DNA from 2 places in the Ruania alba genome. Region 1 is predicted to be linked to the other one. Evidence: predicted binding sites of a transcription regulator. Region 1 holds the regulator's gene; the other holds the start of a gene.

What was found. Region 1 encodes HspR, which represses chaperone genes until heat shock. Its sites were predicted from a motif close to AAGTTGAGTCNNNNNGACTCAACTT; they were not measured.
Region 2: BLU77_RS12980 (Hsp20/alpha crystallin family protein) is a predicted target of HspR. The motif match lies at 11,798-11,822, and genes of this name have one in related genera.

Annotation. Positions count from the first base shown of each region.
Region 1 is NZ_FNTX01000002.1:163,467-179,017, forward strand. It holds gene BLU77_RS11260 (glycoside hydrolase family 2 protein) at 1-492, opposite strand, end outside; gene BLU77_RS11265 (glycoside hydrolase family 28 protein) at 506-1,846, opposite strand; gene BLU77_RS11270 (carbohydrate ABC transporter permease) at 1,892-2,776, opposite strand; gene BLU77_RS11275 (carbohydrate ABC transporter permease) at 2,786-3,724, opposite strand; gene BLU77_RS11280 (ABC transporter substrate-binding protein) at 3,799-5,067, opposite strand; gene BLU77_RS11285 (glycoside hydrolase 5 family protein) at 5,114-7,102, opposite strand; gene BLU77_RS11290 (LacI family DNA-binding transcriptional regulator) at 7,215-8,246, shown strand; gene BLU77_RS11295 (maleylpyruvate isomerase family mycothiol-dependent enzyme) at 8,291-9,043, opposite strand; gene BLU77_RS11300 (pyridoxine/pyridoxamine 5'-phosphate oxidase) at 9,040-9,693, opposite strand; gene otnK (3-oxo-tetronate kinase) at 9,797-11,050, shown strand; gene BLU77_RS11310 (class II aldolase/adducin family protein) at 11,050-11,712, shown strand; gene BLU77_RS11315 (DUF4282 domain-containing protein) at 11,898-12,596, opposite strand; gene BLU77_RS11320 (heat shock protein transcriptional repressor HspR) at 12,682-13,089, opposite strand; gene BLU77_RS11325 (DnaJ C-terminal domain-containing protein) at 13,096-14,124, opposite strand; gene BLU77_RS11330 (nucleotide exchange factor GrpE) at 14,198-14,890, opposite strand; gene dnaK (molecular chaperone DnaK) at 14,887-15,551, opposite strand, start outside.
Region 2 is NZ_FNTX01000002.1:531,409-546,959, forward strand. It holds gene BLU77_RS12930 (bacterial Ig-like domain-containing protein) at 1-3,445, shown strand, start outside; partial or broken gene BLU77_RS23230 (Ppx/GppA family phosphatase) at 3,518-4,560, opposite strand; gene BLU77_RS12940 (ATP-binding protein) at 4,663-5,907, shown strand; gene BLU77_RS12945 (nitroreductase/quinone reductase family protein) at 6,015-6,470, shown strand; gene BLU77_RS12950 (DegT/DnrJ/EryC1/StrS family aminotransferase) at 6,585-7,802, shown strand; gene BLU77_RS12955 (amidohydrolase family protein) at 7,847-8,506, shown strand; gene BLU77_RS12960 (amidohydrolase family protein) at 8,503-9,228, shown strand; partial or broken gene BLU77_RS23235 (DUF2330 domain-containing protein) at 9,572-10,657, opposite strand; gene BLU77_RS12970 (metal-sensitive transcriptional regulator) at 10,656-10,970, shown strand; gene BLU77_RS12975 (heavy-metal-associated domain-containing protein) at 10,989-11,216, shown strand; gene BLU77_RS12980 (Hsp20/alpha crystallin family protein) at 11,272-11,697, opposite strand; gene BLU77_RS12985 (BNR-4 repeat-containing protein) at 11,896-13,209, shown strand; gene putP (sodium/proline symporter PutP) at 13,193-14,686, opposite strand; gene BLU77_RS12995 (bifunctional proline dehydrogenase/L-glutamate gamma-semialdehyde dehydrogenase) at 14,714-15,551, opposite strand, start outside.

The sequences.
Region 1 (15,551 bases):
CATTTTGCGTACGTACTGCGACGGCTCGGGATAGACGTTCGGACGCTCGCCGAGGGCCTCGCGCACCTGGTGGGCGTACTCCCGGACCGGGTGGAACGTCACCGCGAGATCGTTGGCGCCGTCGCGGAGCGCATCCGTGACGTCGAAGCGGTAGGCGCGGTGCATGTTCGCGGTCCGGCCCACCTCCTCGCCGTTCAACGTGACAGCAGCCACCGTGTCCAGGCCGTCGAATGCCAGCTCGTAGCGGACGCCGGGCTCCGGGTTCGCCTGAACCGAGCGCCGGTAGACCCAGGTCGAGTGACCGATCCAATGCTGGGTCTCCTCGTTCTGGTCCAGGTAGGGATCCTCGAGAAGACCCGCAGCCATCAGGTCGGTGTGCACGCAACCCGGCACCGTGGCCGCGGCGGTGACGCCCGCCCGCACGGGTGCGTCATCGGTCAGGGTGAGGGCGGTCAGCGACCAGCCCTCGTGCAGCTCATGACTTACCAGCAAGACAGGATTCCTCTCAGTGCACGTTGACGGCGTCGAGACCGGGGTGCGCAGCCTCGCCACGCAGGTTCTCCAGCACCAGGTCCTCGACGTCGATCGCCTCCAGGGCGTGGCTGAAGTTCGCTGGGCGCGATCCCCACACCACCTCGCAATTGCGCACCGTCACGTCAGTGGCCTTGTCGATGTGGAAACCCGAGGTGTCGTGGGCATAGATCGCCTCACCGCTGGTGAACGGGCGGCGGTCGTACTCCCCACCGGGCCAGCGTGACCAGCGGTCGAGCTCCACGCGGACGTTCTCGAGCACCACTCCCCGGACGTGATCCTGGGTGAGTCCGCCGATGTAGACCCCGTTCTCGGACCGGGCCAGGATGTTCCGGAACCGGACGTTGCTGACCGTGCCGACCTTGTCGTGCCACGGGACGGCACTGACGTAGATGGGTTCACCGTGCCCCCACCACGCGTCGTCGAAGTGCCGTGACTCCACGATGCAGTCGGAGAACAGGATGTTGTCGAAGTTGCCCTCCTGGCCGAGGTTCACGGAGAGCCCGCGGTGCGAGGAACGGATCACACAGTTGGAGACGATGACGTTGCGGATGTCCGCGACGGCGTCGACCCCGACCACCACCGCGCTGGAGGTCGACTGCAACGTGCAGTTGGTGATCACGACGTCCTCGGTGATGCCGTACTCGGGAAACTCCTCGCACGTCTTCAGGGAGATGGCGTCGTCACCGCTGGAGATCTCGCAGTCGCTGATCCGCACCCGACGGCAGCGATCGAGGTCGATCCCGTCGGCGTTCGGGTACTTCAAGTCGGTGTCGATCTGGATCCCGGTGATCAGGACGTCTTCGCACCCACTGAGGCGCACGCACCACAACCCGGCATCCCGCAGCCGCACGTCGCGCATCGTGACGGAGGTGCAGCCCATCAGGAAGACGGTGAACGGCCGCTGGTTCGGGCACCGGTAGATGTAGCCGAGGTCCTCCTCGATGAAGTGCTTTCCACCTCCTTCGATGGTGCCGGCACCGGTGATCGCCACGTCCTCGGCGCCGTCGGCCGTGATGAGCATGAGCGTGTCGTCGCTGTCGTCCCGCACGACGCCCGAGGAGAGAGCGCTGACCTTGGATCGCGCGTAGTCCGCTGGGTCGGGGCTGCCGGCGATCACAGCACCACGTTCGACGTGCAGTTCGACGAACGAGCGCAAGGCAATGGTGCCGGTCAGGTATGTGGCCCCGGAGGGCACGACGACGGTGCCACCACCGGCCTCGTGGCAGGCGTCGATGGCAGCTTGGATGGAAGCGGCATCGTTGGTGACGCCGTCACCTACGGCACCGTGCTCACGAATGTCGAAAATGGGCATGGGAGACCTTTCAGATCGTTCGGGTAGGTCCGCCGCAGCGGATGGTCAGCTCTTGACGGCGCCCTGGACGAGCGCCTCCTCCATACGGCGAGAGAGCAGTATGTAGGCGACGTAGACGGGGACGAGGGTGATCAACGTCCCCGCCGCGAGCACGCCGTACTCGGTATTGGTCTGGGACACCAGCGTCGGCAGCGCGACCTGGATGGTCCGCACCCGGGGGTCCGGGCCGCCGAGGATGAGAGTGAAGAGGTACTCGTTCCAGAAGTTCAGCATGTTCAGGATCGCGATGGTCGCGACGCCGGGCATGGCGATCGGGAGGAAGATGTGCCACAGCACCGCCCACCTGTTCGCCCCGTCGAGCGTGGCCGATTCCTCGAGCTCGGCCGGGACAGTTCGCATGAACTGCGTGAGCAGGATGACCGAGAGCGGGAGCGCCGTGGCGGGCATGAACAGGATGAGGAAGCCCCTGGTCTGGAACATCCCGATCGCGATCGCGAGCAGCACGGTCGGGATCAGCGCGGCGAACCCGGGGATCAGGAAGCCCAGGCTGAACAGACGCTCGATCGCAGTGCCGAGGCGTCCTCGCGCACGGGCCAGACCGTATGCGGCGGGGATCGCCAGGGCCAGACTGAGCACGAGGGACGATCCGGTGATGAGGAGCGAGTTCGACAGTGCGGTACCGAGCTGAGCACGCGACCACGCCGCGACGAAGTTGCTGAAGCCGAACGACTCCGGGAGGGCGAACGGGTTGGCGAAGATCTCCAGGTTGGGTTTGAAGGCTGAGACGAGCAGGTAGTAGAGCGGGATGACCAGCAGCAGCGCATACGCCCAGGTGAGGACGTGCGCCGGCAGCAGCGCGAGCCCGCGGGTTGATCGTCGGGCCCCGCCCCGCGCCAGGCGGGGTCGGTTCGGGCTTGTGTGGATTGCCATCTCGAACTCCTAGTAGTTCTGCCGGAACAGGCGTCGGATGCCGAGGAGACTGAACACACCCACAGCGAAGAGGATCACGCCGACTGCCTGGCTGTATCCGACCTGCGACTGGACGAAGGCCTTCTCGTAGACCAGGAAGGACAACGTCGTCGACGAACTCCCCGGTCCGCCATTGGTCAGCAGCAGGACCACACCGGCCGAGGCGAACGCGTTCCAGAGGAACTGCAGCATCGTCAGGACCCCGAAGTAGTCCTTGATCACCGGGTAGGCGATCCGCCACATCCGCTTCCAGTGCCCGCAGCCGTCGAGCTCGGCCGCCTCGTAGATCTCGGGCGACACCGACGCCAGACGTGCCGAGAACAGCACCGCCGTGTACCCGATCCCGGACCAGAGAGAGACGGCGATGATCGTGAACAGCGCCGTGTCAGGGTTGGCCAACCACGGTGTTGCGAGGGAGCCCAACCCGATCGCCTCAAGCGTGATGTTGACCATGCCGGTGGGCTGGAAGATCGCGTAGAAGACCGTCCCCATCGCTGAGAGTGAGATGAGGGCCGGTGTGAACAGCACCACGCGCAGCACCCGGTGGCCCGTCGGCTTGAGCGTCAGGTAATAGCCCAGCATGAACGCTGGTGGGATCATCAGCGGCAGCACCAAGCCGACCTGGACGGCGGTGTTCCGCACCGCGGTGTGAAAGACCGTATCGGTCAGTACGGTGCGGAAGTTCGCCAGTCCGGCCCAGGACGGCTCGGCGAGCAGCCCGCGCCAGGACAGTACGCTGATCACGAAGATCGCCACCATCGGACCGATGGTGAAGACCACGTACCACGCCACGGACGGTGCAGCGAAGGCGGCGACCACACCGTTCTCGGTGCGATGCCGGCGGCGCAGCCCGTCGCGCCGAGCACCCCCGCGCACCGGACTGGTGCGCGGGGTGGTCGATGCAGTCATCGTCGTCCCTTCTGAGTCGAGGTCCGAGCCGGGCTGAGCGTGCTCAGCCCGGCTCATCCCCTGGGCCGATCCAGTCATCCGACGGTCGCGTAGGCGGCGTCGATCTCGGCGCAGACGGCATCGGCGTCGTAGTCCGGGCTGTATGCCAGAGAGGTGGCCCGGATCATCGGGTCAGCAACCGCTCCCGGCACGGCCGTGTCCGGCATGACGGCGAACTCGACCCGGTCGTCGAGCTCCGACACCGCCTGCTGCAGCATCGGGTCGGTGACCTCGGCGTCCTCGGCGTTCGTCGACGCGGGCACCATATTGGCGGAACTAACGAAGTCCTCCACAGACTCCGGTGCATAGAGCAGCTGGACGAACTGCTCAACCAGCTCGATCTTCTCGGCGCCGTTCTCGCTCACCATCACACCACTCCCGGTGGAACCCTGCATGGCGGTCGGCTGTGTGTAGGCGCCGCCCTCGGGGTTCGGGAATCCGCTGAGCGTGGTAGCCGACCCAATCTCCTCGGGGAGATCTCCGAACGCCCAGGAACCGGCGGACATGATGGCTGCGTTCCCGGTGTAGTACTCGGTGTTCATCGCGTCGGCGGAGTACCCCTGGGCGTCGTCGATGAAGACGCCGGCGTCGCGCAGCTCGGTGAAGAGCTCCACCCCTCGGAAGATCTCCGCGTTCTCGCAGAATCCGCCGTTGCTGAACACCTCGCGCGCCACCTCGGGTTCGGCGTAGGCCTGGACGATCTGCAGGAACAGCTTCTGGCCGGACCAGTCGTTGCCGCCGATCGTCATCGGTGCGATCCCGGCATCCCGCAGCTGTCCGGCAGCGGTAATCAGCTCGTCCGTGGTGGTCGGGATCTCCTCCACGCCCGCCTCGGCGAGCAGGTCGGTGTTGTACCAGACCGGCCAGGTGAATCCCGAGTACGGCAGACCCACCAGCTCGCCCGAGCTGTCCCGCCACTCCTCCACGGCCTCCGGCCGGATCGTCTCGTCCAGGCCCCACTCGGTGAGGTAGTCCTCGGCCGGCACGACAGCACCGTTGGAGACCCAGTCGACCACCTTCTCCACGTAGTTCCCGATCACGATGTCGGCCTGGTTGCCGGCCGCGACCGAGGTCTCGTACACGTCGGACATGGACTCACCGGTGTCGAGCCAGCGCACGGAAACGCCGGTCTCCTCGGTGAACTGGTCGAAGACGCGCTGCAGGGCGTCGCCCTCGTTGGTGCCGCGCGTCCAGACGGTCTGGACCACGAGCTCGTTCTCGTTCGGTTCTGCGTCGTTGCACGCGGCGAGCGGGATCATCAAGGCGGCCGCCACTGCGGCCGCTGCGATCTTCGTGTGTTTCATGATGTGCCTCCTTGCACGGGAAGGGATTTCATCGGGGGAGCAACCGCTACGGCGTAGCGGTCGAGGTAAGCACCGGCGGGGTGCCGGTGCTCATGCTGGGTCGGCGCTCCAGGATCTGGACGCCGTACGGGGGTAGCCGCAGCTCCGTGACGGGGGCCGAGGAGTCGTACAACTCGGCGCCGTCCACCTCGGGGTGCACGGTGAGCTCGTCCTCGGACTGGCTGAGGAACCAGGTGAGCCGACGGCCGTCCTCGTGATCGAGCTCGCCGACGATGACGCGGGGATCGTCCACGCGCACGGCCGGGCGGGTCCCGCTCTCGGCGGCCAGAGCCGCGTAGAGGCGCCAGGTGGGTTCCGGGTTCACGAAGGGCGTCTCGGCCGCCATGTATTCGAGGGGGTAGGTGCTGAGCACCATCGCCCCGGTGCCAGTGCGGTGCCGCAGGAGTGCGGGCCGTCCATGGGCGTCCTCGGCGATCACCTCGGCACCGTCCGGTTCCACCGGGAGGAAGGCGCGGGAGTGGACGTTCCCGGCCACAGCGAAGGTGAGCTCCTCCCCGGCCGCGATCCCGCCGAAGTCACGCAGGAAGACCAGGCGGAGCTCGTCGTCGGTGATCGGTTCGGGGATCCCGTAGCGCGACTGCCGGCGGACGCCGAACGTCTGATCGACGTTCGGCCACCAGGAGCCTCGCTGGGTGGGGTGCGCTCCCTGGAAGTAGGAGCAGTAGACCGTGGCACCGTCTCGGGCCAGCGCACGCAATGTCGACCAGGTGGGTGCGGTGAGCTGCTTCGCCGACGGGAGCAGATAGAGACCGCAGTCCGTGGGGAGTCCGTCGGCCTCGCGGGCTACCCCAACGGCCAGGTCGGCCTCCCGGGCGGCCACGTAGGCCTGCCGGCAGACGTCGAACACCGTGGTGGCGTCCTCGGGTTGGGTGAACGGGTACTGGGCCTCCAGGAAGGACGAGACCACGAGAGCGATGTCGGAGTCCGGGCGAGAGGTGCGGGCGAGTCCGAGGTGCTCCACCGAACGGGCGAAGTCACGCATCTCGAGCGCTTGGGGCTTGGGGCGACCCGACGAGTCGAACAGCCCGAAGTGCATCTCGAACGGGTGGTGTGAGTACGGTTCGACGTTCTCGAGGGCGTCGTAGTCGGTGTTGTTCCAGGCGAGCCAGCCGGCGGCACCCGCCAACAGGGTGTGGTGCAGGATCTGGCGGTAGTAGTGCCCCGCGTGCTCCTCGCTCACGTAGTCGCTGGTGAGGCCGAACTCCTCCATCACCACGGGCCGTCCGTCGATGTCGAGCAGCTCGCAGATGAAGGCCGCGCCCAGGTTCTGCCGCACCTGATCGGTCTCCATCCGGTAGACGTGCGGGCCGAGGAAGTCGGAGAGCTCGGCCATCTCCCGGACGCGGAAGCCGTTGTCGCGCCCGGTGATCTCCACGCCCCAGGCGCCGTCACCGACGGAGACGGGCTGGTGGCCACCACCGGCGCGCACCGCGTCGATGAGGATCTGGGCCCAACTGCGAACCTGCTCAGCGTCGAGCGTCCCGATCCCGCGGGACTTCCAGTCGCCATAGATCGGGATCTCGTTGGTGAGCAACCACGCGGCCACGGCCGGGTGCTCGGCGAACCTGGCCGTCAGCTCTCGGACGTACCATGCCTGCCGCGCCACGAACCAGACATCACCGAATATGTCGCGGCCTCCGCGCCAGGCCGGGTCCCAGTTCTGACCCGACATGTGGCCCACCAGGAAGGTGGGGATCGTTGACATCCCCAACTGCTCATGCAGGTCCAGGAAGTGCTGGTAGCGCGCCAGCATCTCCTCGTCGAGGGTGTCCGGCGTGGGCATGAAGTCCGGCCAGTAGAAAAAGCTCCGGGTCACGGTCATCCCGTGATCACGCAGGCTCGTCAACTCCTCCAGGACGATCTCGCGATCGTAGTCGCGCCACATCCGCGGCCCTCCGGCACGCGACCAGTAGTTCACGCCGATCCAGGTCTGCGGGTCACCGTTCACGTGCAGCTTCGCAGCGTTGCGATTCATGGATGTCTCTCCGTCGAAATGGTTACGGGAACGTTCTACCTCAACTGTGACAGCGAATGCAAGAGGTTCAGTGGAACGTTCTCGTAGGCGCCTGGACTGCTAGATTGATTCCATGGCCAGCCAACGACGGACCACGATCCACGACGTCGCTGCGCTGGCCGGTGTCTCCCGATCGGCCGTATCCAAGGCGATGAACGGGCAAGAGGGCCTTGCGCCAGGCACTCGGAAGAAGATCCTGGCGGCGGCCGCCACCTTGGACTGGTCCCCCTCACCGGCGGCCAGCACACTTCGAGGCAGCCGGTCACGCTCCGTGGGTCTGGTGATCTCCCGAGGTCCAGACCTGCTCGCCGCGGACGCCTTCTTCGCCGTGCTGATCGCCGGGGCGGAGTCGGTGCTGGCACCGCGCCGCTACGGCCTCCAGCTGCACCTGCTGAGCACCGCCCAGAGCGCCGAGAGTGAGACCTATCGCCAGCTCACCCGGGACCGACGCGTGGACGGGTTCATCCTGACCGAGTCGCGGATCCGCGATGCCCGGTTCGAACTGCTCCGCGAACTCGGCGCGCCGTTCGTGCTGATTGGCGAGCCCTGGCAGGACGATCGCGTGGAGCACATCCTGGTCAGTGATGCGATGGCCGGGATGCGCGATCTCGCCCAGCACCTGGTTCAGGCTGGCCATCGACGCATCCTCTACGTCGGCGGCCCGGAAGACCTCGTGCACACGTTGCGTCGGCGCGAGGCGTTCGCACGGGCGCTCGAGGATGCAGGCGGACCGCTCCCGCGCGTAGTCTCAGCCGCGTTCGACGCGAAGGACGCCCGGCGAGCGACCAGGGAGGCTTTGGCGGTCCCGGAACGCCCGACGGTGATCGTGTACGGGAACGACACCATGGCCATCGCAGGTGCCGGCGAGGCTCAGCGCCTAGGCTTCCGCGTTCCGGAGGACGTCGCGGTGGTCGGATACGACAACCTCCCGATGGGAGAGTGGGTCTACCCCACCATCACCACCGTCGCCCAGGATCTGCACGCCATCGGCGCCGCGGCTGCGGCGGCCCTGCTCCGGGAGCTGGGAGACACCTCGGTGGAGATACCGCCGGTCGCGCCGTCCACTCTGGTCATCCGCGAGTCGACGACGCTCGACCGCGCCTGACATCCCGTGCCGCGAACCACCCAGCCAGATGACCAGGCGATCGGTCAAGCCGATGGCAGGGCAGAAGGCCACGGGCCGAGCTCGGGAAGCTCGACCGGGTCCTCCCCCTGGGTGGCGACCGGCGGTTCGGTGAGTTCTCGCCCGGCCAGCCATGCGGTCAGCGAGACCAGGGACCCGGAGATCAGCACGGGTGCGTCCCCGTCGCCGGCCACCGTGTAGCTGAACCGCTCCTGCGGCACGTCGAGCACGAACTCCGGCCCGTCGGGAAGGCGCACGGAGAGGAAGTCGATCAGGTGCTCGGCCAGGGCCGGCGACCACTCCTCCTCGGCCCGTGCGCCGGCATCCAGGTCGACCAGGTGCACACAGGTCTCGCGCCACCACGCCAGCGCCACGTCGGCCACGGCCCCGCCACGGAAGGTGACGGGTTCCTCCCAGAGGGAGTCCTCGGCGTCGGGCCAGCTCGCGTGATGCCGGTCGCGCAAGGTGCGCAACGCCGTCAGGTGCTCGGCCTGGGTGCGTTGCGCGCCCGCTTCCACCGCCTCCTGCAGAGCCGCCTGTCCGCCGTCGATGAAGGGCACCTGCCGCCTCCTGGCCGCGGCCTCGACCTGCCGCACGAGCGCCTGCCCGACCACGTCCACGTGCGCCAGCAGGTGCCCGCGAGTCCAGCCGGGCAATGGGCACGCCTGGCCGACCTGCTCGGGAGTGAGCCCGGCGAGCGCGGCGATCGTCCGGTCCAGGGCCTGCTCGGCCTCCGCCGCGGCCAGCAGGTGGTTGCCGGCCGGATCGATCGGTGTCATGGCCACACCAGTCCCTTCTCCCATCCGCCCTCGCAGCGGGTGTAGCGCAGGCGGACCTGCCCGCCTTCGGCGAGCGCGGCCCAGAACTCCACGGTATGGGCCTCGACGGCATAGCAACGCCAGGTGTCCGGCGCTTGGTCGGGGTGATTCTCGACGGCGGTGAGCGCCTCCGCGTAGGCGTGGTCGTAGGTCTCCAGCGAGTCGAGCGGGTCGCTCTGGTGCCCGGTGCGGGCGGCCGCGCGGGACCCGGCGGGCCGGGCCAGGTAGTCGGCCGCCGCTGCCTCGTCGCCGAGGTCGCTGACCGAGCCGGTCACGCGAACCTGGCGGCCGAGGGCAGACCAGAAGGAGGCGAGAGCTGCCTGCGGGTTCTCGGTGAGGTCGCGAGCCTTCGGGCTCTCGGCGCTGGTGGCGATCACCCAGGACCCCTCGGTGATGTCCTTGAGGATCAGGGTGCGCGCGCTCACCGCACCCTGCCGGTCGGCGGTGGCCAGAGTGACGGCGTGCGGGGCGGGGACGCCTGCGGCGGCCGCCTCCTCGATCCAACGCAGGTGAAGGGTGGTCGGGTCGGCCGGCGCCCCGGCAACGTCGAGGCCGGCGACCTGGTCGCGCTCGAAGGTGGGCAACGATCGCAGCCAGGCACGCACATCCATGCACCGATCATGGCACTGGGCGCGCCGCCCGGGGCGACCTCGACGCAGGAGCACGGATGTGGCATCGTTCCCAGGAGGACGCACTCATCCAGGGAGACTCATGGTGACCTACGGCGGAATCGCCGACGACTTCACCGGCGCGACTGATCTCGCGGCCGCCTGGCGCTCCCGGGGGCTGCGCACCGCCGTCGTGCTCGGACTGCCCGAGAACGCGACCGACCTGGACGGCCTCGCCGATCACGACGCAGTGGTCATCGCACTGAAGATCCGCACCGCCCCGGTCGCCGAGGCCGTCGACGTGACCCGCCGCGCTGCCACGATCCTGCGGGGCCTCGGCGCCGCCCAGCTCTACAGCAAGTACTGCTCCACCTTCGACTCCACCCCGACCGGGAACATCGGCCCGGTCCTGGACGCCCTCGGCGAGGGCGACTCCACCGGTCAGGCGAGGGGCGCCGTCGTGGTGGTGCCGGCGTTCCCCGCGGCTGGCCGCACCGTCTATCAGGGGCACCTGTTCGTGGGCGAGCAGCTGCTCGAGCACAGCCCGATGCGGCACCACCCACTCACCCCGATGACCAGGTCGCACCTGCCCACCCTGCTCGAGCCGCAGACCGCCCGCCCTGTGGGTCTGGTGCCCTGGGCCACCGTGCAGGCCGGTGCGGGCGCGGTGCGGTCCGAGCTGGACCGCCTGGGCGCCGACGACGTCCGGTACGCCGTGGTCGATGCACTCACCGAGGAAGACCTCACAACGATCGCCGCCGCCACCGAAGAGGACTCACTCGTCTCCGGCGGGTCCGGCCTGGCCGCGGGTCTGGCACGGCGGGCGGAGCAGCCCACGGCCATCCCCGCGGTGCCAGGGCGTCGTGCCGTGCTGGCCGGCAGCGCCTCAGCGGCCACCCGTGGACAGGTGGCCGAGGCTCGGGCGCACCTGCCGCACCAGCGCCTGAACCTGGACGCCCTGCGTGCGGACCTGACCGGCGAGGTGGAGTGGCTGCGTGCCTGGGCGAGGGAGTGCTGGCAGTCCGAGCCCGACCGGCCGGTGCTCGTGTACGCGGTCGGGGACCTGACCGACGTCGAGGACGATCCAGGCGCCGCGGCGCTGGTGGAGGAGGCCCTGGCGCGCTGTGCCGTAGCTTTCACCGCTGACGGCGCACGCCAGCTTGTGCTCGCCGGCGGAGAGACCTCCGGTGCCGTGGCGACCGCACTCGGCGTGCCCGCACTCACCCTCGGCGCGCCGCTCGGCCCCGGGTTGGCATGGGCGCACGGGGTCGATCGCGACGGCACTGATCTGAACCTGGTGCTCAAGTCGGGCAACTTCGGCACACCCACTCTCTTCGTCGATGCCTGGGAGGCGCTGTGATGAACCTCGGGACAACGCCGGCCCGCGAGCTTGCCTCCGCCGGGATCGAACTCACGGAGGCCGGTTTGAGCCCGGGATCCTCCGGCAACGCGAGCGTGCGCATCGGCGCCGAGATGTGGATCAGCCCGAGCGGGGTGCGCCTCGGCAGGCTCGACCCCGAGAAGATGTCCCGCATCTCCCTGGACGCCGACACGTGGGGCGAGCACGTCGGCGGGCCGCGACCGTCCAAGGAGGTGCCGCTGCACCTGGCGATGTACCGGCGCGAGGCATCCACCACCTGCGTGGTGCACCTGCACTCCCCCGCCTGCGTGGCTCTGGCCTGCCTGCCGCCGGATTCTGCGACAAACGCACTCGCCCCGCTCACCCCGTACCCGGTGATGCGGCTCGGGCAGGTTCCCCTGGTGCCCTATGCCGCACCAGGGAACCCGGCCCAGGCTGAGCACGTGGCCGCCCTGGACCTGCCGTTCCGCGCTGCCCTGCTGGGCAACCACGGATCACTGGTGGCCGGAGAAGACGTGCGGACCGCCGTCGAGCGGACCCTGGAGCTGGAAGACGCCGCCCAGCTGGACGTGGCCACCCGACACCTGCCCGACCGCGTGGTGCTCGACCGGGACCAGATCGCCGAGCTGGTGCACACCTACGGCTCCCCCTGGACCTTCTGACCCTCGCGAGCGCCACCTGCCCCCTCGCAAACCCACCCTGCCCCAGGCGAGCGCAACCCTGTGCGGCGGATGCTCGCTGGAAAGCCGCACAGGGTTGCGCTCGCCGGAGATGGCGGCGGGACAGGCTGACATGGCGGACCGGGCACGGCCAGCAATGATCACCCGACCTACCGGTCGAGCGATGTTCAGTCGCGGTCGGCGAGTACCGACGTGTTCTGCGCGGTCTTGATGGTGGCAACGGTGAACTCCAGGCCCACCCGCACGGCCACCAGGAAGAGCGCCGGCGGGATCCATCCGAACAGGATCGCCAGAACGCCGAAGATGACGGTGCCGCCTCCACCGCCGCCGTAAGCGGACATGGCCGACCCCATGCTGGCCATCCCGAAACCACTGAGGATCAGGCCGAGCCACCAGAGGATCGCGATGATCAGGGCGATGATGAAGATGACCTTCGCGAACGTCAGCGTGACGTACCGGGAGAACGTGAAGTCGAAGAAGGCGCTGAAGAAGCCGTTCCCCTCGCGCTGCTGTGGGTACTGGCCGGGCCCTGCCTGCGGGTAGCCGGGCTGCTGGCCATACCCTCCCGGAGGGGGTGGGCCGCCCGGTTGCTGACCGTAGGCAGGTGGCGGGGCCTGCGGTGGTGGTCCAGGCTGTTGACCCGAGGCACCACCGTAGGAGGGGGTACCCGGCGGCGGCGGTTGCTGACCAGACGCCCCACCGAACGACGGCGTGCCCGGCGGCGGTGGCTGTTGACCCGACTCCCCACCGAACGAGGGCGTGCCCGGCGGCGGCACGGAACCCGGCGGCGGCCCTGCGGGCTGGGGCGGCTGCGGGTTCTGGTTCTGGTCGTTCGGGCCACCGGGTGGCGGCGGGGAATAGGACACAGTGACCTCCAGGAGACAACACGCCCCAACAGGCGCTGCCCCGACCCTAGCGACCTCGCCACGCGGGAGCGAGGAGCAACGCGGATCAGCGGTGCGGCCGCCAGACCACGAGCGCGCTCGACTGCTCCGCGCGCCGCAGACGGGTGCCCAGGGGCACCGCCACGACATCTCCTGCGGCATCGGCGGTGAACACCCGGCGGGAGAGGCCCGCGCGCTCGCGCAGGCGGGCAATCTCCACCTCGAGCCGCTCGTTCTCGGAGGCGAGCTCAAGGATCCGTTTGATGCCGGCGAGGTTGATGCCCTCTTCCTGGGAGAGTCGCTGCACCTCGCGCAGCACATCAACGTCTCGCTCGGAGTAGCGCCGGCCCTGGCCGCGAGCGCGGCGGGGCACCACCAGGCCGAGCCGGTCGTACTGGCGCAGCGTCTGCGGGTGCATCCCGGCGCGCTCGGCGGCCATCGAGATCAGGAAGATCGGTGCGTCATAGGCCGCCATCTGCGCTCACGCCTTCGCTGACGCAGCCAGATGGGCGCGAGGATCGGTGCCGTCACTGGCCTCGGCAAATGCAGCGAGCGCCTCACTTGCGGCCTTGCTCAGGTTGCGCGGCACCGCCACCTCGATGGTGACGATCAGGTCGCCGGTGCCGGACTTCGTGTCCACGCCACGACCCTTGGCTCGTAGGCGCGTCCCGGACTGGGTCCCTGGCGGAACTTTGAGGCGCACCTCGTCTCCGGACAGGGTCGGTACCGCGATCGTGGCCCCGTACACCGCCTCCGGGAAGGTCACCGGCACGGTCATGGTGAGATTCTTGCCATTCATGGCGAAGACCGGGTGCGGCTCCACGTTCACCGTGACGATCAGGTCACCGGCCGGGCCGCCACTGGGGCTCGGCTGCCCCTTCCCGGAGAGCCTGATCTTCTGCCCGTCCCGCACTCCGGCCGGGATTCGTACGGTCATGGTGCGTGAGCCGTCCAGGGTGAGCGAGACGGTGGCCCCCTCGACGGCGGACCGGAACGGCAAGGAAGCGGAGGTCGTGATGTCGCCCCCCTTGGCGGGGGCGTTCCGGGAGAATCCAGCCGGTCCGCCCGGCCCAGCGCCGCCGAACAGCCCGCCGAGCAGGTCCTCGAACCCGCCCCCGGGCATCCCGCCGGGCGCACCGCCGGTGCTGTACCGCACGCGCGCACCCCCGGGGCCGGCCTGACCGGGCGCGCCACCGAACATGCCACCGAACAGGTCCTCGAACCCACCGGCACCAGCGGCGCCACCCGGACCGGAGGCGAACCGGGGTCCGCCTCCGGCCATGGCACGCAGCCCGTCGTACTGCTTGCGCTGCTCAGGATCGGAGAGCACCCCGTAGGCCTCGCCGATCTCCTTGAACTTCTGCTCCGCCTTGGCATCGCCCGGATTCTGGTCCGGGTGCCAGGTGCGGGCCAGCTTGCGGTAGGCCTTCTTGATCGCGGCGGCGTCGGCGTCCTTGGGCACGCCCAGCGTCGCGTAGAAATCCTTCTCCAACCAGTCCTGCCCGGTCATCGCGCCACACCTCCTTCGATCATCTTGCCTCGTGTCTCCGCGCTGGTCCCGCCCAGCGAAGCAGTTGCGTGCATCACTGCGGGCCGGTCACCGCCACGCGGGCCGGACGCACCACACGCTCGCCCACCCGGTAGCCGGGCTGGAGTACCTGGGAGACCGTCTCGGACTCGACCTCCTCGCTCGCCGAGTGCATGAGCGCCTCGTGCACGTTCGGGTCGAACTCCTCACCTGCGGCGCCGTATCGCTCCACCTCGAAGCGGGTGGTCAGCGTGGACTCGAGCTTCTCCGCCACGGCAGCCAGCGGGCCCTCGAGCCCGCCGTGCGCACGGGCGGCGTCGATGTCGTCGAGCACCGGGACGAGTGCCTCGACCACGGACTCCACGCCTCGGCCCTTCTCGGCCTGAGCCTCTGCCCGGGAGCGCTTCACGAACTGGTTGAAGCGCTGGTCGAGGTTGTACAGGTCCGCCTTGGCGCGGGCGAGCTGGTCCTGCAGGTCGCCGGCCTGGGCCTGGGCCTCGGCCAGCGGGTCCTGAGTACCGTCGGCCCCCTCAGCAGCCCCGGCGGGGGCGACGTCGGGGATCTCTGCGGCTCCGCCGTCGGACTCCTGACCAGGCAACGTGCTCGCGGAGCCGGCACGCTCGGCGGCGGCGGTGGCCGCCTCCTCAGCGGCGGCCACCTCCTCCGGCGTACGGAGCTCACCGGTCTGCGGGTTCAGCCGCCGCTTGTCGCGGATGACCGGCTGCTCGTCAGATCCGGAATCGCTCACTTCTTCTCATCCTCGTCCACGATCTCGGCGTCCACGATGTCCTCGTCGTCCGCGGCCGAGTCACCCTCGGCGCCGGTGTCCGCTGCACCCTCAGACGCGCCCTCAGCAGGCGCCTCCTGCTGGGCGTAGAGCGCCTGGCCGACCTTCTGGCTGGACTCGCTGAGCTTGGTCTGGGCGGCCTTGATGGCCTCCAGGTCCTCGCCCTCCAGCGCGGCCTTGAGGGCGTCCACATCGGCGCGCACCTCGGAGGAGACGTCCTCGGGCAACTTCTCGGAGTTGTCGTTCAGCAGCTTCTCGGTCGAGTAGGCGAACTGCTCCGCCGAGTTGCGGGTGTCGGCCTCCTCGCGGCGCTGGGCGTCCTCAGCGGCGTGCGCCTCGGCCTCCTTGATCATCCGGTCGATCTCGTCCTTGTCGAGGGCGGATCCGCCGGTGATCGTCATCGACTGCTCCTGGCCGGTACCCCGGTCCTTGGCGTTGACGTGCACGATGCCGTTGGCGTCGATGTCGAAGGTGACCTCGACCTGCGGCATCCCCCGGGGGGCCGGGGCGATACCGGTGAGCTCGAAGGTGCCGAGCGGCTTGTTGTCCCGCGCGAACTCACGCTCACCCTGGAACACCTGGATCAGCACGCTGGGCTGGTTGTCCTCTGCGGTGGAGAACA
Region 2 (15,551 bases), 370 kb from region 1:
CATGGCTGATGCCGACCTGCGCGAGGCCGTGAATGTCGCGGCCTACCACTACAACCCGAACGACGACGGCAACGGCAACTTCACCCGGCTCGCGGACGAGTTCGACATGCAGGTGTGGAACAGCGAGGCGCAGGCCACCTTCTCCAACACCGCGTTCCGGCCGAACAACAACACCGCCGACCCGAGCGTTCCCGGCACCGGGATCGGCGGGCACATCAGCTCCCTGGAGATGGCCAACACCATCGTCAAGGGCTTCGTGAACTCCCGCCGGACCCACTTCATCTACCAGCCGGCGATCGGTTCGTTCTACGAGGGTGGCCAGTACTCCTTCAAGGATCTCGTCAGTGCTCGCGACCCGTGGTCCGGGTGGATGCACTACGACGGCGGCCTGGCCGTGCTGCAACACTTCTCCAGCTTCGCCGTGACCGGCTGGGAGAACGAGGACAACACGGCCGGCATCTGGCGGGCCGTACCCGAGGCGAGCAGTTCGGGAGCCACCGGCACCAACCCGGTGAACGGGCGCAACGGTGAGCCGAACTACCTCACCCTCGCCGCCCCGGACGGCTCAGACTTCTCCACGGTGATCGTCAACGACTCCGAGGAGACCCTCACCTACCAGCTCAGCCCGCAAGGCTTCGGACTCGACGGCGCCCCGCTTGCCGTGTGGGAGACCCGTGCGGCCGAGGAAGGCGAGGCCTTCAACGCGAACTACAAGCAGCACGTCGGTGACGTCACTGCCGACGGCGGAGCGTACGTCGTCGAGGTGGCCCCCTTCTCCATGACCACCGTGACGTCCCTGGACGTGACCGCTGACGAGGGCTGGACCGACCCGCTGCCGGTGGAGGGTGAGCGCACAGTTCTGAACACCGGCGACGGCGTGCTGTGGGCCGACGAGTTCGACTACACCGACCGCACGGTTCCGCGACTGACCGCCGAAGGCGAGGTGGGCGACGCGACCGAATTGTTCGTCGAGTCCCGCGGTGGCGAGACCGGGCTCATCCCGCTGTACACCTGGGACCGCAACGGCGCCTTCGAGGCGTATCTCGACGGCGAGGAGTGGGTGCTGCGTCAACAGCTCGACTCCGAGGCGACCGGTGTGGGTGGCGCCTGGAACGGCGGAGACCCGATCACCGCGATCGGCGACCGCCGGTGGACGAACTACCGCGCCACGGTCGATGTGCGCTTCGAGCGGGAGACGACCGACGGCAACTACGCCGCCATCGGTGCGCGCTCCAGTGGTGGCGACAACTCCCAGAGCCTGAACACGACCCCGTACGTGCTGCGGCTGGACCGCGACGGTGACTGGCAGCTGGTGCGGATGGGCTCGGTGACTGCCTCCGGTTCGATCGGCTCCGCCGAGGACGTGGGCGAGGCCTGGCACGAGCTGTCCCTGCAGGTGGCCGGTGACCAGATCACCGGCTGGATCGACGGCGAGCGGGTCGTCGACTGGACCGACCCCGACCCGATCGGCTCGGGCTGGGTCGATCTGGCCAGTGGGTTCCACCACACCCAGTTCGACAACCTCCGCATCGAGCAGGTCGAGTCCTATCTGCCCTACTACGGGGGGTACCTCGACAACCTCGAGATGACCGATTTGAGCGACCCGCCGGCCACCCAGCTGGCCTACTCCGGCAGTTGGAACCACGCCGTCAGCGGCAGCATGTACGAGTACCAGCGCTCCACTTCCCGCACGTCTGAGGCGGGTGCGAGCGTGGCGTACACCTTCACAGGGTCCGGACTGGACGTGCTGGGCGTCAACGACGGGTCGGCGCGCCTGAAGGTGCGCGTGGACGGTGAGCTCGTCGAGCCCGCTGCCCGCACGCAGGCCAGTGGTCAGTTCGAGCAGTCGTACGTGCTGCGCGGGCTCGCCCACGGTGAGCACACCGTGAGCCTGGAGATCCTCTCCGGTTCGTTGAATGTGGATGCCATCGCAGTTCACGACGGCGTCCCTTCCGTCCCCGCGGACGTCACCGAACTGGCCGAGGTGCTGGCCGAGGCCGAGCAGATCGAGCGGACGGACGACTTCACCGACGCCGGCTGGGAGGCCCTGCAGAACACCATCGCCGCCGCACGGTCGGCGGTAGCCGACCCGGCCGGCTACGGTCTGGGCGCTGAGGGTGCCGCGCAGCTGGCGGATCGGCTGCGTGCCGGGTTCGCCCCACTGTGGGACCAGATCGTCTCGGTCTCCGACGTCCGGGTGGCCACCCTGGTGGACATGCAGCCAGAGCTGCCCGATACCGTGACCGTCGAGCTCACAGACGAGAGCACCCGTGAGATTGCGGTCGAGTGGCCCACGGACGTGGACGTCAGTGAGGCGTGGGCGAGCGTCACGGTGGCCGGCCAGTACGGGGGTACGACCATCCCCGCATACGTGGAGGTGATCCCCTCCGGTGTGGTGGCCTTCGCCGACATCAACGGCACCGAGGGCGGATCGCTGGGCTACACCTCACCGACGTATGAGGCGATCGCCGGAGCGGCCGAGCTGGTCAACCCCACCCCGGACCAGCCGTTCGACGGCAGCTGGGGCCACGCCGGGCAGAACGGTGCAGGTTCCGAGGAGGTGCACGTCAAGGGCATCGTGCCCGGTGACTACAGCAAGTTGACCACCACCGGGATGTACACCTCGAACGCTGAGGGCTCCGAGCTGTCGTACACGTTCACCCTGCCTGCCGGGGAGTACGAGCTGGCGGCCGGGAGCCACTCGTGGTGGCCGGATTGGGCCCGTACCTCCGATGTGGTGCTCAGCTACGACGGCGAGGACCACCTGGTCGACTCGGTGACCCTGGACCAGGGGTCGCCCAGTGCCCTGCTGACCTACGCCGTCGAGCTCGAAGCGGATGGGCCACTGACGCTGACCCTGCGCAACACCAGCAGCCAGTCCCCGATGCTGAGCTGGGTGGGTGTGGCCCGCGCCGAGCCGACCCTGACCGGGCTCGAGGTGACCAGTCCGCCGGATCGGCTCACCTACGTCCAGGGTGAAGAACTCGACCTGACCGGGATGGAGGTGAAGGCTGACTATTCCGACGGTTCGCAAGCCGCGGTCGATCACACCGACCTGACCGTGACCGGCTACGACCCGGACACCCTCGGCACCCAGACCGTCCAACTCGCCTACACCGACGGCGAGACCGAGACCACGGCGACGTTCACGGTCGAGGTGGTGGCCGCCGTCACCGGGATTGAGATCACCTCCACACCGGACGACACGCGGTATCGCACCGGAGACGAGCTGGACCTGACCGGACTGGAGGTCCGGGTGGACCACGAGGACGGGACGAGCGTGATCGTCGGCCCGGACGACGTGCAGGTGTCCGGCTACGACGCGGACCGGCACCCGGGACCGCAGACCGTCACCGTTCACTACCAATCGGTCGCCGGATCCGGTGAAGACACCTTCCGGATCCTGATGGCAGCCGCCGGGGGTGGACGCCCGGACTGGACCTGACACTCCACGGGCACCACGGAGTACCGCCAGCCGGCTCGGGAGGGTCTTGGCTGGCGGTACTCCCGTGTCGTCTCAGAGGTGGTCGAGCCGGCGCAGCAGCGCTCCTTCGCGCAGTGCCCACGGGCAGATCTCGATGCGTTCCACCTCGAGCGCGCGGAGCGTCTCCACGGCCACCACAGCTCCGGCGACGATCTGGTAGGTCCGCTCCGGGGTGATCCCGGGCAGCTCCATCCGTTGCTCGGCCGGGATCTTCGCCAACCGCGGCACCCAGTCCTCGAGCTGGCTGGTACTGAGCTGCCAGCGCTGGTCCGGCCCCATCCCGTCCACCGCCATCCCGGCGAGCCGGGCGAGGGACCGGAACGTCTTCGAGGTGGCCACCACATGGTCGGGGGCCGAGCGTGCGCTCACCCTGGCCACGAGTGGTTTGAGCTGGCCCCTGACGGCGGAGCGGAGCGCCTTGAGCTCCTTCTTCTTCGGGGATCGTTCTCCAGGTAGGCGCGGGTGAGGCGGCCGGCGCCGAGCGGGACCGACTCGGCCACGTCCGGGATCTCGTCGATGCCGGCGGCGATCTCCAGCGATCCACCGCCGATGTCGAGAACGAGCAGGTGGCCGGCGCCCCACCCGAACCAGCGCCGGGCGGCGAGGAAGGTGAGCTCGGCCTCCTCGGCACCGGAGAGCACCTGCAGGTCACCATCCAGGCGGGAGCGGATCTCGTCCAGGATCTGCTCGCCGTTGGTGGCCTCGCGGATCGCTGAGGTGACGATCACCAGCGTCTCGTCCACCTTGTGGGTGCGGGTGATCTCGGTGAGCGCATCGACGGCCTCGAGCAGTGCCTTGTGCCCCTCACCGGAGATCTCACCGTCATCGGAGAGATAGCGCATCAGCCGCATCGAGACGCGCTCGTCCACCTCCGGGATCGGGCGGGCACCGCGCACGACGTCGAAGACGAGCAGGTGGATGGTGTTCGAGCCGATGTCGAGAACGCCAAGTCGCATCCGGTCATCGTACGGATGCCCGCGTCGGCGCGCCGGTCGATGGCCGCATCGGCCTGCGGGGCAGGTCGAGAGTACGCCGTGCTCCGGGCTTGGTGGCCTCGTGCCGAACACGGCGGGCATGCTTCCATCTGTATCGTAGGTGACCTTCTATTTGTATCGTAGACGGCCTTCTACTTGTAGCGTAGATTCCTCGCGCCGAGTACGATTGCGCAGGTGACCTACATGCGCCGAACACTGGATACCGTCCTGGACGACAGGATGACCTACGAGGCTGCGATCGCGATCGATGGCCCGAAAGGCGTCGGCAAGACCGCGACTGCAGTGCGGCGAGCGGCGAAGACGTGGCGAATCGACAACGAGGCTGAGCGAGCGATCCTCCAAGCCGACCCCACGTTCCGCGATGCACCGTCCGGCACTCTGCTCATCGACGAGTGGCAGCACTACCCCGCCATCTGGGACTCGGTGCGACGCCAGGTCGACGATGGAGCCAAACCTGGTCGATTTCTGCTGACAGGGAGCGCCACGCCGCTGCCCGGGTCTGGAACTCACTCCGGAGCAGGCAGGATCGCGTCGGTGCGGATGCGTCCGATGGCGCTGTATGAGCGCCGGCATGCCGAACCCACTGTGAGCCTGTCTGCGCTGCTCAGCGGCACACCGGGTCAGATCACGGGAACGTCGGCCCTCTCAGCCGGGGACTACTACGAGGCCATCGTGAAGAGCGGTCTGCCCGGCATCTTCGAGCTTTCCGAGTCGCGTGCTGCTCGCCGCCTCGAGGACTACCTTCGGCGCGTCATCGACAGGGACATGGCAGAGCAGGGATACGCCGTCCGAAGGCCGGAGACCCTGCGACGCTGGATGTCCGCCTATGCCGCAGCCACATCGACGACGACGTCCTACGCCACCATGCTCGACACGACGACCGCCGGTGACGGCAGTCAGCCCGCACGCAGTACGACCATTGCCTATCGGGATCGACTGAGTCAGCTCTGGCTACTCGATCCTGTTCCCGCTTGGCAGCCTCGCCTGAACAATCCATTCAAGTGGCTGCAGCATGCCAGCAAGCACCAGCTCGCTGACCCCGCGCTTGCAGCCAGACTTCTCGGCCTGAACTCCACCGCATTGGGCTCGTCGCACGGCGCGGCCATGGCGGGCCCACTGTTCGAAGCGCTCGCCACGCTGACGGTACGTGTCGCCGCGGAGGCAGCCGATGCGAGAGTGGGGCATCTGCGAACGAAGAACGGAGACCACGAGGTCGACCTCGTGGTCGAAGGCTTCGATGGGGAGGTGATCGGTGTCGAGGTCAAGCTCGCAGCGCACATCGATGACAGGCAGGTGCGTCATCTGACCTGGCTCCGGGATCAGCTGGGCGACCGCGTGGTGGATCTCGTCGTGCTCTACTCCGGCACGGAGGCGTACCGCCGCCGCGATGGCATCGCCGTCGTTCCACTCGCACTGCTGGGCGAGTGACCCCGGTTCGCCTAGAGATCCACAACCCGAAGCCAGCCTTTCGGCCGATGCGCACGGGCCGCCGTCGGGAGCATGCTCGAGGGACCACCTACCCGCCGGAGCAACAGATGCCCAGGACACCGTTCGTCCCACCACGCCCGATCGTGACCACCGCGTGGAAGGTGCACCGTGCGATTGCCCGCCGCGGGCCGGGCCGCGGTCTGTGGGAACCGGGGCAGCGCAACGCGTGGGGCGCTCTCTCCCTGACCACGCTCGGGCGCCGGTCCGGTCAGGAGCGCACCGTGATCCTCGGCTACCTGCCCGACGGCGACCGCTGGCACACGCTGGCCATGAACGGCTGGGGCGAGGGTCACCCAGGCTGGTGGCTGAACCTGCGGGCCCGGCCACAAGCCACGGTCACTCTGCCCGAGGGATCGACCCACGCCGTCCTCGCCCACCGCGCCGAGGGCGATGAGCACCAGCGGCTCTGGGGCGCATGGGTCGCACTGGAGCCGGGGATCGTCCAGCTTGCTGCGGGCCGCCGCACACCCACGGAGGTCGTGGTCCTGGCTCCGGTGCGATGACGAGACTCCCGCACTGACAGCGGTCCGTGCTCGTCCGGCGGGAACGACCGACGTTCGACAATTTCGGCCCGGCCCGTATTATCGTGAGTACACGGACGGAACAGAAAGGCCCTGATGCTGGCGATCGACGGCGGCACTCCAGTGCGAGCCGACCCCCTCCCGTCACCCATGACGGCCGCCGGGCGAACCATCGGCGCCGAGGAAGAGCAGGCGGTGCTGCGGGTGCTGCGCAGCGGCATGCTCTCCGGCGTCTGGGGCACCGAAGTGGCCGCGCTCACCCGGGAGTTCGCCGAACTGATCGGCACCGAGCACGCGGTGGCGTGCAGCAGCGGCACGGCAGCCCTGCACCTGGCCGTCGCAGCGGTGGATCCCGCCCCCGGCGAGGAGATCATCGTCCCGCCGATCTCGGACATGGGCACCGTTTTCCCGGTGATCGCCCAGAATGCCGTGCCCGTGTTCGCGGACGTGGACCCGGCCACCGGCTGCCTGGACCCGGCGGCGGTGCAACGCGCGATCACCCCACGCACCCGGGCGATCATCGCGGTGCACCTGTTCGGCAAGCCGGCACCCGTGCACGAGCTGCGCCGGATCGCCGACGACGCGGGGGTGCTGCTGATCGAGGACTGCGCCCAGGCCTACCTGGCACCGGTAGGCGACCAGCTCGTGGGCAGTGTTGGTCATATCGGCTGCTTCAGCCTGCAGCAGTACAAACACATCACGGCCGGTGACGGCGGACTGGTCACCACCGACGACCCGGCACTCGCCCGGGCGATGCGTCTGTTCGCCGACAAGGGCTGGCCACGCGACACCGGTGAACGCACCTACCTCTCCTTCGCACTGAACTACCGGATGACCGAGTTGGTGGCCGCAGTAGCCCGCGCCCAGCTGCGCAAGCTCCCGGAGGTGGTGCACCGCCGTCGGGAGGGCGCGGCGCACCTGGCGGAACTGCTCGCCGGCTCCCCCGGCCCGGCCCTGCCCACCGATACCGGCGACCACGTCTACTGGTACCTCCCGCTGCTGCTGGAGGGCCTCGACGCCGCGGGCTTGCGGCGGTATGCCGCAGCCCTGACTGCTGAGGGCGTGCCCAGCCTGGCGGGCTATCTCGCGCGCCCGTTGTATGCCGAGCCGGCGGTGCGCGACTCGGCGGCCTACGGCGGCAGTGGCTTCCCCACGCGCGGGGTCGGCGACTACGCCGACGGGTTGTGCCCGGCCGCCGAGGAACTCATCGAGCGCCGGCTGGTCGTCATCCCGTGGAACGAGAACTTCTCGGATGCCGATATCGGCGACATCGCCACCGCGATCACTCGGGTGCACCAGGAGGTGGCGCGGTGATCGCCGATTGTGATCTGTTGATCGGGCGGGAAATCATCTCGGGCATGCGGCAGTCGCCGGACCAGCTGGCCGACCGTCTCACCCAGGCGCCCATTGACGGCGGAGCGGTCGCCTCACTGCGTGCGTTGCAGTTCGACGTGCGCACCGGTAACGACGAGGCGGCGGTTGCCGCCCAGCGGTATGGCTGGTGGCCGGTGTACGGGATCGATCTGCGTGACCCGCTGGGGGCCGAGCAGGAGATGGATCGGGCCGCCGATCAGGGGGTGCGTCTGTTGCGGCTCGCGCCGGGCAGGCAGCAGATTGCTGGGACGGCGCCGCGGCTGCGGATTCTCGTGCGACGTGCCACGGAGCTGGGGATGACGCTGCTGGTGGAGGGCTCCACCGTCGATGTCGGTGCGGCCATGCTGGGCCTCGGTGCCTCGGTGGTGTTCCTGGACCAGCACTTCTACGACCTCGGGGAGTTCATCTTGCTGGCCCGGGACGAACCGGGGTTTCACCTGAGCACGCGGCTGCTCGGCAGTCCGGGAGCCTGGGAGTTGCTCCTCGAGCATGCCGGGCCGGAGCGGCTGCTGCTGGGGACCCGGGCGGGCTGGTTCGAGGAGTACGCGGTCCTGGACCAGCTCGAGGCCAGTCCGCTCACACCCGAGGAGCGTGAGTTGGTCGTAGGCGGGAACCTGCGCCGGCTGGCCGGGAGGTCGTCGTGATCGTGGACGTGCACGGCCATCTCGGACCGTGGTTCTTCTTCCCGTGCGAGGGCACCGCGGCGGAGAACCTGCGGGTGATGGACACCTACGGTATCGACGTCCAGCTGGTCTCCTCGGTCGAGGCGGTCACCTACGATCCAGTGGCCGGGAACGCGGCTCTGGCCCAGGCCATCAGTGACGAACCACGGCTGCGGGGGCTGTTCGTGATCGACCCGCGCGATCTCGGCGCCGCCGAGCGGCAGCTCGACGATCTGCGCGAACTGTTCGTCGGCGCCAAGATCCACACCCACTACTCGGCCACTCCGGCAGGGTCACCGGCGATGGCCGACGCCCTGCGCCTGTGCGCCGACGCCGGCCTACCCGCCCTGGTGCACACCTGGGGAACCGAGATCCTCGACCTCGCCGACACGGTTGCCTCCGTGCCGGGGGCACGAGCGATCGCCGGGCACATGGGCGGTCCGGCCTGGCGGTTGGCCCCGGAGGCTGTTGCACGCACCGACCGGCTCTGGCTCGAACCGTGCTACTCGCGGCCCGACGCCGGACGCGTGCGGTGGGTCCTGGACCGGATCGACCCGCGGCGAATGCTGTTCGGCACCGACGCCACCCTGATCGACCCGGCCCTCGCCTTCGGCGCGATGCGGGCGGCACGGCTGAGCGCCGACGAGGAACGCCTGGTGATGTCGGCGAACGCGATCGACCTGTTCGGTCTCGATCCGGGCTGAAGCCCGGCAGTATCGACGGGTCTGACGCACGCACTGCCCCATCTGGCAGCAGTGCGCTCAGGCCCGTCGATTCTCTACGGTGCGACGTTCTCAACCTCGCGGGGGCAGGCTTCTCAGCACCCTCCCGCCGCCGTCGAGTAATCGCCGAGGCGAGGGCGAGCGCGCCGAAGGCGGCAATCCCCCCGATCGCCACGAGCACCGGCCCGGCCGGCAGCCCGAGGATCTCCCGCATCCGGGTCTCGTAGCGCACCGGCTGGTAGTCCGCGGCACCGGCAGCAGGACCAAAGGTGAAGTCAGAGACGATCTCACTACCCGGGTTGTAGAACCACTGGTCGAAGACGGTGAGATAGGCACCGTCGCCGGCGAGCGCCGCGAGGGTGGGATCGGAGACCTCACCCGGGTCGAGCGGGCCGGCAAAACTCAGTTCCCCGGTGATGGAGTCCCAGCTCGGGTCGGTGCGCTGCACCTGCTGCTCGGCGATCACATAGGTGCGCACGAACTGGTCGGCGGTGGCCGCCGCCGAGATGCGCATCGGGTACAGCATCGTGGAGGAGTCGAACGTCAGGTGCAGCGGTTCGATGGCGCCGGAGAGACTCTCAGCCTCCGACGTCAACCGGACGGCCACGTAGTGCCAGCCCTCGGCCACGTACGGCAGCAGGGCCTCCGCCACCGCGTCCCCCATCACATAGTCGTGCTCGTCGAGCCAGTCGGCGAGGCCGTCAGCGTCGCTGGCCGAGAGCACACTCACCTCGAGCGGGCCGAGATTGACGGTGGACATCACCTCCACCGGGCCGGATCCGGTGGCCCCGTCCGTTGCGCTGCCGGCACCGCCGCTGCTCTCGGGCCACCACGAGTACCGGACCTCAGTACGGGGCTCGATCATCTCCTCGAGACTGTCGAACACCGCGGGGTCGGCGAGCTGCACGTCGGCCGGGGCGGGGGTGGGAATCAGGAGAGCCGCGTCGTCGGCCTCGGTCAGCATGTCCAGCTGGAGCAGGATCTCCTCGGTGCTGCCGTCCCACGCGACCACCGCAACCTCACGGTTCACGGCCAGGTCATGCTCGTCGGATGCCAGAGCAGCGCCACAGGCGCAGGCCTGCGCCGGCTCCGGGACCAGCACCACGGCCCCGGTGAGCGCCAGGCTCGCAACTGCCAACGCGGCCACGCGACGACGTAGCCGAGCAGCGCGCGCACGGAATCCGGGGGAAGTCATGACAGCAACGCTATGGGAGCCGATCGGCCCAACCCCGCGCTGTGTCCGTATCGATATCGTTGCCTCACCGATCGTGATCGTTCCGTTGTCACACCTGCACAGATCCTGCACAGGCCGTTCCGGAACATCTACCGATCTATACCCTCCGGGGGTACTATAGGACTGAGGAACACGACGAGCGCGCCGGGCCGCGGCGGCACCGAAGGAGCAGGTCATGACGGAACAGGTGATCGAAGTCGGCGAGGCGCCGCACGGGTACGTCCCGGAGAAGGATGCCTACCTGAAGCGGCTCCGTCGAGTCGAGGGCCAGGTCCGCGGGATCGCACGGATGGTGGAGAACGACACGTACTGCATCGACGTACTCACCCAGATCTCCGCCGTCACCAAAGCGCTGCAGGCCGTTGGCGTGGGCCTGATGGAGGACCACCTCGCGCACTGCGTGGTCGATGCTGCCCGCCGCTCCCCCGAAGAGGGAGCGGAGAAGGTGGCCGAGGCCAGCGCCGCGATCGCGCGCCTCGTGCGCTCCTGACCGGACGGAGAGATTCTCATGGACACACTGACCACCACGATCGAGGTCACCGGGATGACGTGCGGTCACTGCGTCGCGCAGGTCACCGAACAGGTACGCGCGGTCGAGGGGGTCAAGGACGTCAGCGTCGAGCTGCACGAGGGTGAGGCGTCTCCGGTCACTGTCATCTCGGACGCACCCGTGAACGAGCAGTCCCTGCGCGATGCCGTCGACGCGGCCGGCTACCAGGTCACCGCGATCCACTGACCGAGCACAGCACGACGCCCGGGCAAGGAACTCCTCACCCGGGCGTCGTCGTGCGTCAGGCCGCGTCGGTCTGACCCGACTCCACCTGCGGCGTTTCCTCCGCCGCCTGCACGGCGATCTTGCGCGGCTTGGCCCGCTCGGCCACCGGGATCCGCAGGGTCAGCACGCCATGGGCGTAGCTGGCGCTGATCTCGTCAGTACTCAGGCCGTCGCCGAGGGTGAGCTGACGGCGATAGGAACCGGACGGACGCTCCTGCGCCAGCCATCGACCACCCTCGGGCTGGGCCACGACGCGCTCGGCCTGCACGGTGAGGACGTTGCCGTCCACGTCCAGGTCGATCGAGTCCGGGGCCACGCCCGGCAGGTCCACGTCGACGACGAACTCGTCGCCCGAGCGGTACAGGTCCATCGGCATCCAGCGCGGCCCGCGGGCGTTGCTGCGGCGGTCGAAGTCGCGGAAGGGGTCGAACATGAGAGTCATCGCTTCCTCCAGTGATCGTGGTCGGTTGGCAGCCGGTTCCGCGCCTGCTGGCGCGTCCCGGTATGCCTGTCTCAACGCCGACGGCGTCCCCCCTGTTCCAAAGTTGAGTCACCTTCGCTCAAGGCGAACGAGGAGGCTGGTGACCACCCCGTGGGAAGCGTTATCCACCCGCTCCGATCTTTGGCAGAATCGACGACCATGGTTGCGACGACGCCCACCCACGACATCCACACCTTCAACGACAATGGCGCCTGGTGCTGGTTCCAGGACGAGCGCGCCCTCATCGACCCCGCAACGAACACGCTGATGATCGGCTCGGTGGCGGCCGCTGAGGGGCCGGGCGGCGACGAGCGATCGGGCAACATCGAGCTCGCCGTGACCGATCTTGCCTCCGGCAGCACCGAGATCGTCGTGCTGCACGAGCAGCTCGAGGTCGACGACCACAACGACCCTGCCCTGTGGATCCGCCCGGACGGTCGATACCTGGCGATGTACACCAAGCACAAGACCGACGACCAGCAGCGCTGGCGCATCTCCACCCGTCCGCACGACGCCACACAGTGGGGTCCCGAGCACACCTTCGACTGGACCGAGCTGACCGGCGGACGCGGCGCCACCTACTCGAACCTGCACTACCTGGCCGACGAGGACCGCCTGTATGCCTTCGTCCGGGCGATCAACGACGACCCCTCCATCCTGATCTCCGACGACCACGGCGAGACCTTCCGCTACGGCGGCAAGCTGTTCACTCGCCCGAAGATCGGCTACGTCAACGGCTACACCCGATACGCCTCCAACGGGACCGATCGCATCGACCTCATCACCACCGATCATCACCCTCGCAACTACGACAACTCGATCTACCACGGCTATATCCGCGGTGGATCCCTGCACCGCAGTGAGGGCACCGTCGTGGACAGCTCAGTCCTGGATCCGGAGGCGCCGTCGCAGGTGGAGCTGACCACCGTGCTGGCCACGGGCACCGTGCTGACCGACTCCCCGCTCACGCACGCCTGGACCACCGATATTCGCCAGGGGAAAGACAGCCAGTCCGGTCAGATCGCGGCGGTGCTCACCGCACGGGCGAACGACGAACCGGAGAACAGCAACTTCTCCGACCACCGGTTCGTCTATGCCCGGCACGACGGCGCAGCCTGGCAGGTCTTCCCGCTCGCCAAGGCGGGGGCGAACCTGCTCCCGCACGAGGAGGACTACACCGGCCTGGCCTCGATCGACCCCTACGACCTGGACTCGCTCTACCTGTCCGCACCCATCGACCCGCGCGACGGGGCCGAGCTGGCACACCACGAGATCTTCCACGGGCGCACGTCCGACGGCGGAGCCACCTGGGAGTGGACGCCGATCACCGAGGACTCAGGCGCGGACAACCTGCGTCCGATCGTGGTGCCAGGCGATCCGACCACCCTCGCCGTCACCTGGTTCCGTGGCTCGATGACGGCGTCGCAGCACTATGACTGCCGGGTGGTCGGGATCGTCAGTCAGCGACCTTGACGGTGAGCAGCTCGTCAGTCTCGGCGAACTCCCGATCGATGTTGTGGTTGCGCAGGTAGGTCGCGTTGCTCACCACGATGGCCACGATCAGGCAGCCGAGGAAGCCGGGCAGGAGCTCGTAGATCCCGGTGCCCAGGAAGCCCCAGGTGAAGACGATGACGGCGCCGGTGGCCATCCCGGCGAGGGCACCCCAGTGGGTGAGGTTGCGCCAGAACAGGCTGAGCAGCACGATCGGCCCGAACGCCGATCCGAACCCGGCCCAGGCGAACGAGACAAGTCCGAGGATGGTGTTGTTCGGCACGATCGCCATCAGCGCCGCCACGACGGCCACGGCCAGGACGCAGGCGCGGCCCAGCACCGTCAGGTGCTTGGGCGAGGGCGCTGTCCGGCGGAACACCTTGTAGAGGTCTTCCACGAGGGCGGAGGAGCACACGACGAGCTGACTGGAGATCGTGCTCATGATGGCGGCGAGCACCGCGGCGAGCACGAAACCGGCCACGATCGGGTGCAGCAAGAGCTGAGCCATGACGAGCACCACGGTCTCGGGGTTGTCCAGACTGGTGCCCGTCTGCTCGAAGTAGGCCAGACCCACCAAACCGCAGATCACCGCGCCGATCATCGACAACCCCATCCAGGTCATCCCGATGCGGCGGGCCGAGGTCGCCGCCTGCGGGCTGGGCAGGGCCATGAACCGCACGATGATGTGAGGCTGTCCGAAGTATCCGAGACCCCAGGCGAGCGAGGAGATGACGCCGATGATGACGCCACCGGTGACGGCCGCCCCGCCGAAGATCTCCAGGTGCTGGGGACCGGCCTCGGCGAGTGCTGGGCCGATCTCGGCGAATCCTCCGAGGCTGACCACGGCGAGGGCCGGAACGACGAGCAGCGCCGTCATCATCATCAGGCCCTGAGCCACATCAGTCAGCGATGCACCCAGGAACCCGCCGAACAGCGTGTAGCTCAACGTCACCACGGCCACGAGCGCGAGACCGAGGTGGTAGTTCGAGCCAAAGGAGCTCTCGAAGAACACCCCTCCGGCCACCATGCCGGAATTGATGTAGAGGGTGAAGAACACCAGGATAATCACGCTGGAGACGATGCGCAGCAGACGTGAGGAATCCTTCAGGCGGTTCTCCAGGAAGCTCGGGATCGTGATCGAGTTGTTCGAGACCTCCGTGTAGGCCCGCAGTCGCGGTGCGACGAACTTCCAGTTCAGGTACGCGCCAATGGTCAGGCCTACGGCGATCCAGGCGTCGATCAGGCCGGAGACATAGATGGCGCCCGGCAGACCCATGACGAGCCAGCCGGACATGTCCGATGCGCCGGCACTCAGCGCGGCCGCCCAAGGCGGCAGGTTGCGCCCGGCGAGCATGTAATCCTCGTGGTCCTTCGTGTTGCGTGCGGCGAAGACCCCGATGGCAATCATGCCGGCGAAATAGATGGTGAGTGCGATGTACAAATACGTCTGATCGGACATCGTCGTCCTTTCTCGATTGTTGTGAGACTACGCGCTCCGCGCAGTCACCGCCGGAATGTCGTAGCGACGGATGGTGCCGAAGCGATGAGCGGTGACGGATACCGCCTGCTCCTTCAGGAACGTCAGGAGCTCGATCCGACCCGCGGCGACGACCTCGTGGGTGTACAGCGCCACGGCTGGCGATCCCTGGGTGAGGGCAGCCAGCTCGGCGGCGGAACCGCCGATCAGGCGGACCCTCCCGCCTGTCTCGGCGAGGCGATGGGCTCGCGCGGCCCACGCTGCGCCGTCCTCGATGTGCAGGTCGGCGACGGTTGCCACGTAGTCAGCGAGCCGACGCGGCAGCGCACCGGCGACGCTGACCGTGAGAGCAGCGCCGGCTCGTGCCCCAGCTGCCACCACGCGGATCAGCGCCACGTCTCGTTCACCCTCGAAGCGCACAGTGACCTCGTCCGGGTGGTAGCGGAAGGCGTTGTGCTCACTGTCGAGCCCGGTGGCGTCGCGCACGATGCCGAACTCGCCGGCCCAGGCCGCCTCGTCGGTGGCGAGAGCGCCCGCGAGCCAGTCACGATCGGCGCCCGGGAGGTCGTGGGCAGCGTGTATAGCGCGGCGGCTGACAGTGTCGTCGCTGTCGGTTGCCCCGGAGACGGACACCGGAGCGTCGGTCCAGGTGCCGAACCCGGTGAGGTAGTTCGGTCCTCCTGCCTTCGTGCCGGCGCCGACCGAGGCCTTCTTCCAGCCGCCGAACGGCTGGCGCTGCACGATCGCACCGGTGATGCCGCGGTTGACGTAGAGGTTGCCGGCCTCGACGCTCGCCATCCAGGTGGCGATCTCTGCCTCATCGAGGGAGTGCAGGCCGCTGGTGAGG